2 regions of the Leuconostoc sp. BM2 genome follow, and region 1 is predicted to be linked to the other one. Evidence: predicted binding sites of a transcription regulator. Region 1 holds the regulator's gene; the other holds the start of a gene.
The links. Region 1 encodes HrcA, which represses chaperone genes, less so after heat shock. Its sites were predicted from a motif close to TTAGCACTCNNNNNNNNNGAGTGCTAA; they were not measured.
Positions count from the first base shown of each region.

Region 2: the regulator HrcA is predicted to act here: its motif matches at 1,575-1,601, upstream of BMG01_RS00635 (ATP-dependent Clp protease ATP-binding subunit).

Region 1 is NZ_MOWQ01000004.1:69,561-72,988, forward strand. It holds gene truB (tRNA pseudouridine(55) synthase TruB) at 1-291, shown strand, start outside; gene ribF (riboflavin biosynthesis protein RibF) at 294-1,241, shown strand; gene hrcA (heat-inducible transcriptional repressor HrcA) at 1,363-2,388, shown strand; gene grpE (nucleotide exchange factor GrpE) at 2,406-2,966, shown strand; gene dnaK (molecular chaperone DnaK) at 3,046-3,428, shown strand, end outside.
Region 2 is NZ_MOWQ01000001.1:109,872-113,299, reverse strand. It holds gene BMG01_RS00635 (ATP-dependent Clp protease ATP-binding subunit) at 1-1,474, opposite strand, end outside; gene BMG01_RS11270 (hypothetical protein) at 1,638-1,811, shown strand; gene BMG01_RS00630 (rod shape-determining protein) at 1,900-2,907, shown strand; gene mreC (rod shape-determining protein MreC) at 3,021-3,428, shown strand, end outside.

The DNA of each region.
Region 1 (3,428 bases):
ATGGGCAGTGGCTTCACATTGAGCCAAGCTCATGATCTAACAGAGATTGAAAAGCTTGCACCAGATGATTTGCTTCAAATTATTGTTCCAATCAAAGACATTTTGACTTGGCCGACTCACATTCTCTCAGATGATGAATGGTTTGCCGTTAAAAATGGTCAAAAAATTGCCCACTGGGAACCAAGTACAAATTTTAAACAACTTTATTATAACGATAAATTAAAAGCGGTCTATCAGTATGATAACAGTGAACAGGTTTGGCGTTCACGTTATGTATTTGATAATCAATAAATATGACAGATATAATTAAACTTCACTATCCAATTCAAAATGATTTCGAGCCAACGCAACAAGTTGTTGCGATGGGCTTTTTTGATGGTGTTCATCAAGGGCATCAATCAGTGATTAGACGTGCTAAACTTGAGGCTGAAAAACGGCACGTGCCACTCGCTGTATTAACGTATGACCCTCATCCGATTGTCGCTTTCAAAACGTTAACACAACCCTTGAGATATCTTACGCCATTGGATCAAAAAATTGAATTGATGTCAGATTTGGGTGTTGATCGTGTGTACGTCATGCGATTTACATCTGTTCTTGCGCATTTAACAGCACAACAATTCGTGGATGAGGTGTTAATGCATTTAAATCCAGTGGCAGTTGTTGCTGGATTTGATCACTTGTATGGTCCGGCACATACCAATAGTGACATGACGCATTTACAAGGTTATGCTGGCAAACGATTTGAAGCAATTACTGTGCCAAAATTCAGCTTAGACGATCAAAAAATTGGTTCTTCACGAATCAGGAAATCACTCGACGACGGTGATGTTGATGAGGCAGCGAGACAATTGGCCCGGATCCACACGACAACGGGGATGATTGTTCATGGCGAGGCGAGAGGGCGAGAACTAGGTTTTCCAACTGCTAATATTCAAACACCAGAACAAGAATGGTTACCAGGAATCGGCATTTATGCTGTCAAAATTAAAATTGCTGGTCAGTGGTATATTGGCATGGCAAGTATTGGTAGGAATGTCACTTTTGGCGAAAATAGACCAGTGACTGTGGAAATTAATATTTTGAATTTTCATAATGAGGTCTATGGTGAGGCAGTTAAGGTTGCTTGGTATCATCGTTTGCGCGGTGAGATTAAATTCAATAATGCTGAGGAACTAATTGAGCAACTTGTTAAAGATCAAACGGCGACGCAACAATATTTTGAGACACTTGAAAAATAATCAAGTGTCTTTTTTGGCACTCTAATAAAAAGAGTGCCAAAAAGGGTTGCTTTTTTGAAAAATTAGTGTATCATAATAGATGTTAGCAGTTAAAAAAAAGAGTGCTAAAAGGAGTGATGAGATGGCACTGACCGACAGACAAAAGTTAATTTTGAGTGCTATCATTTATGAATATACTCAGACTGCTCATGCGGTTGGTTCAAAAAGCCTGCAAGAGCAACTTAATATTAAAGTAAGTTCTGCTACTATTCGTAATGAGATGGCAACACTAGAAGCTGATGCTTTTATCAAAAAATTACACACTTCTGCAGGTCGAGTACCATCTTACGAGGGATATCGTTATTATCTTGACCATTTGATGGTTACTCGTAATGCATCCTCACAAGATGTTCGTGCTGTTATTCAATCCTTCCGAGGTAATTTTCATGAAATTGATGATTTGTTGGATGAAACAGCGAGAACACTTTCTGCACTAACTGGCTATACGGCTTTGATTCTTAAGCCTAAACGTTCGGACATTAAAGTTTCTGGGTTCCGTCTCGTACCATTAGAGGGACATCAACTGATTGCGGTTCTTGTTACTAATGATGGTAAGGTGACCAGCCAAACTTTCAAACTGCCAAACGAAATGGCGATTGAATCATTGGAGGGCATGGTTAAATATATTAACGAGCAGATGGTTGGTAGACCAGTTAATGATGTTCTAAAAATGATGCAATCTGATGAGTTACCGACTCAAATGAGTCGTATGATTCAAACACCGGCTGCATTTTTACAATTGTTTGGTGATGTATTAGCCCGCTCGGTCGGTGATAATGTTCACATTGGTGGCAGACTCAACGTCCTTGATTTCAGTGGTGAAACTGGTGTTAACAATATTAAGCAATTACTGGAGTTCCTCACTAATGCGAGAGCAGTTAGACAAATTGTGGCACCCTCGGCACAAGTACAAATTAAAATTGGTCGAGAAATTGGCGAAAAATTGCTTTCCAATTTTAGCTTAATCACGCGAGAATTCGTGGTGCCTAATCAAGGTAATGGTGTTATTGCCTTACTTGGTCCAATACCGATGGCGTATAGTAAAAATGCGTTACTAATGGACGCTTTCGGTGAAGCACTAAGTCAAAAGATGATTGAATATACATAATTTAGGAGGTCACACCTGTGACAGATAAAAACGAAGAAGTGGTTGAAGAACAAGTTGTTGACGACGAAACGACAACACAAGAAGTTGAAGCTAATGTTGATGATTTGGATACTGATGTTGATCCCAAACAGGTAGAAATTAACGAATTAACCGCAAAGGTAACAGAATTAGAAGATAAATTACTTCGATCTCAAGCAGAAATTCAAAATATTCAGCAACGTAATGCACGAGAAATACAAGGCATTCGCAAATATGACGGACAACGTTTGGCGACATCAGTTTTACCAGCAGTTGACAACTTAGAACGTGCTCTAGCAGTCGAAGCAGATGACGCAGTTGCAAAACAAATTAAAACTGGTGTTGATATGACACTTAAAACTTTAACTCAGGCGTTAACGGACAATGGTATTATTGCAACAGGTGAAGTTGGCGAGACATTTGATCCCACTAAACATCAAGCAATTCAATCAGTTGACAGTGATGATGTTGAATCAGATCAAATTGCACAGGTTTTGCAAAAAGGTTATATGTTGCAAGATCGAGTGTTGCGACCAGCAATGGTTGCTGTTGCGAAATAATTATTATGGTGATTCAGCGCTGGCACCACACCTTAAAAAGACTAACTAATTAATTAAAAAGTAAAGGAAGAATATATTCATGTCAAAGATTATTGGTATTGATTTAGGAACTACAAACTCAGCTGTTGCCGTCCTTGAAGGTGGCGAACCAAAGATTATTACAAACCCAGATGGTGGTCGCACCACACCTTCAGTTGTGTCATTTAAAAATGGTGAAAGCCAAGTTGGTGACGTGGCTAAGCGTCAAGCTATTACAAACCCAGACACAATCATTTCAATTAAGTCACACATGGGTGAAGCTGGTTACAAGGTTAAAGCCAATGGTAAAGACTATACACCACAAGAAATTTCAGCAATGGTTTTGCAATACATCAAAGGATATGCTGAAGACTACTTGGGTGAAAAAGTTGACAAAGCAGTGATTACAGTGCCTGCCTACTTTAACGATGCCCAACGTCAAGC
Region 2 (3,428 bases), on a different contig from region 1:
ACAGCACTAGTGAATAAGGGTGACGACGGACCTGCTCAGTGAGCTGCCCAGCTTCCTCATAACCAACATACCCTGCGGGAGCGCCAATCATTTTAGATGCAGTGTGTTTTTCCATGTATTCTGACATATCAAAACGAATCATTGCATCTTCACTACCAAACATTTCTTTGGCAAGTTGTTTAGCAGTTTCAGTTTTACCCACGCCAGTTGGACCAACAAATAAAAATGATCCAATTGGGCGACCAGATTTTGTCAAACCAATTCTGTTTCGACGCACTGCTTTAGCAACAGTTTCAACAGCATTTTCTTGACCAACCACATGCTCGGACAAATTTTTGTCCAAGTCTTGTAATTGATTAGCTTCATTTTCTTTCAATTCACCAACCGGGATATCTGTTTTTTCCTCGATGATGTCTAAAATATCTTTCTCGTCAATGTTTTGCGGTTTTGACATTTCTGGATGCGCTTCAACTTGGGCTTTTTGAGACTCGAGTTGATTAACTTGGTCGCGCCAATAACTAGCTTTTTCAAAGTCTTCCTTGTCAATTGCTTCTTGCTTGAAACGATCAGCAGCGTCAATTTTACCTTGAATCGTTTGTGGATCGGCAACATTCATAGTTAAGTTTTTGCGTGAACCAGCTTCATCAATCAAGTCAATGGCCTTGTCCGGCAAAAATCGTTCAGGAATATAACGATCTGATAAATCAACAGCCGCTTTCAAAGCGTCATCTGTATAAATGACGTGGTGATAATCTTGGTATCGTTGGCGAATTCCTTGCAAAATTGTGAGTGTTTCTTCCTTAGTTGGTTCTTCAACTTGAACAGGTTGAAAACGACGGGCGATTGCGCCATCCTTTTCAATTTTACGGTATTCGTTTAAAGTTGTGGCGCCAATCAATTGAAACTCGCCACGAGCAAGAGCTGGCTTTAGAATATTACCAGCATCCATTCCGCCCTCTGCATTACCAGCGCCCATAATTTCGTGAATTTCATCAATAAATAGGATGACATCATCATTGTCTGTCACTTCTTTCATCAATTGACGCATTCTTGCTTCAAATTGACCACGCATGCTCGTGCCTTGAACTAAAGCTGACATATCGAGACGGATAACTTCTTTTTGTTGGAGCTTATCGGGAACTTTACCAGCGACAATAGCTAATGCTAAACCTTCTACAACTGCGGTTTTACCAACGCCGGGTTCACCAATAAGAACTGGATTATTTTTTGTACGTCGGTTTAAAATTTCAATTGTGCGTGACACTTCATTGCCACGTCCGATAACAGGATCGAGCTTGCCATCACGAGCTTGTTGTGTCAAGTTAATGCCATATTCATCAAGTAATTGACGTTTGCTATTTTTATTTTTTTTCGATTGTGTATTTTGTTGACCTTGAACCTGAGCCATTTGTTCGTTCATAGCCCGGAACATGTCGTCTAAGTTATTAAAACCAAAGGGATCTTGTTGTGCCATATTTACTATGCGTATGGCTCGTGTGTGATTCAAAGCCATACTCTCCTTTCATAGGTTATAAGATTATTATATCATAAAGAAAACAAAAAGGTTCAACTAATTAGCACTCAATAAGAATGAGTGCTAAAAATAAATCGTGTTACAATTATAATTGAGGTGAAACATGGATTACACAATAGCATTGAATGATTTGCGTGATGGCAAAATAAATGAAATTAAAATTAACCCAGAAAACTTTCCGGCGTTTCAAAAGGCATGGGCCTCATTTGCGTATCAAAACGCGATTCGAGGTATTGCACATGCTCATGGTCAGGTGACATATGTCCGTGCAAATTAGTATACGAAAAGCAAGTTTTTTATGCTACAATATTATAAGTTAAGTAAAAAATAATATTATTTTAAATGGCAATTAAAGGGGCAGTAACGTGGCATTTTCATTTGGACAACGCAATGTCGGTATTGATTTAGGTACCGCAAACACATATGTATATATCGAAGGTCGTGGCATCGTTTTGCGTGAGCCTTCAGTTGTCGCGCGTAACACTCAAACAAACGAAGTAGTTGCAGTTGGTTCAGAGGCAAAAGACATGTTAGGTCGTACGCCAGCTAGTATTGCAGCGATTCGTCCAATGCGTGATGGTGTTATTGCTGACTATGACACCACAGTTGCTATGATTCGTTATTATTTGCAAAAAGCCCTTGGCGGTCGTATTGGTAAGCCATACGTCACTATTGGTGTACCTTCGGGTGTGACAGCTGTTGAACGACGCGCCGTGATTGATGCAGCACGTGTTGCTGGTGCCCGTGATGCCTACGTCATTGAAGAACCCTTTGCAGCAGCAGTTGGTGCTGGATTACCCGTCATGGACCCAACTGGTTCCATGGTTGTTGACATGGGTGGCGGTACAACAGATGTGGCTACAATTTCTCTTGGTGGCATTGTATCAAGCCGTTCAATTCGTATTGCTGGCGACAAGTTAGATGAAGCTATCGCTAATTTTGTCCGCAATAAATATAATGTCACCATTGGTGAACCAACTGCCGAGCGTTTAAAAATTGAAATTGGTGCTGCTTCGCTGGATTTGGCGAGAACTTTACCAAATGCAACGGTACGCGGTCGTGATTTATTGACAGGACTGCCAAAAACGATTGATGTAACGGCGGAAGATGTTGCTGCCGCTATTCAAGAGCCAGTACAAGAAATCGTTGCAGCTATTCGTGAAACATTAGAATCAACACAACCTGAACTTGCAGCTGATGTTATTGATCACGGTATGGTTTTGACTGGCGGTGGGGCTTTATTGCGTGACATGGATAAAATTATTCAGGAAGCGACCAAAGTACCTGTTTTAATTGCCAACGAGCCATTAGATGCCGTGGCTATTGGCACTGGAGAGGCATTAAAGTCAATTGATGTCATGCGACAAAGTTAATTTTAATTTTGTATTCTAGAGCGTGGCGCTTGCGCTACGCTTTTATATTTTCAGAAATAGACGTTATTTGCGATTAGTGGCATATATTGCTACTTCACGTTTTGGGGAAAAACATGAAAAAAATATTTTCATCACGTACAGTTGTCACATTAATTGTTGGCATTATTGTGATTGTTAGCTTAATAGCAGGATCTAACTGGTGGGCTAAGCGCACAAACACGCCCCCTTTTTTGCAACGGTTTGGGAATGATTTAGCTGGGGGTGTCAGTCGTGTTATCGCTGTTCCTACTACTGCAATTGGGCGGACAGCTAATAGTATCGGTAACTTGCTTGATACTTTTGAAGAAAATAAAGCTTTAAAAGCAAAAATAGACGCTTTTGCACAAGATAAAGTTAGACTTCAAACTGTGCAAGAAGAAAATAAATCTCTTAAAGAGCAGTTAAAGTTAAAAGCAACATTAACAGATTATAAAACAATATCTGCTGTGACAATCAGCCGTTCTCCAACTACTTGGCAGTCA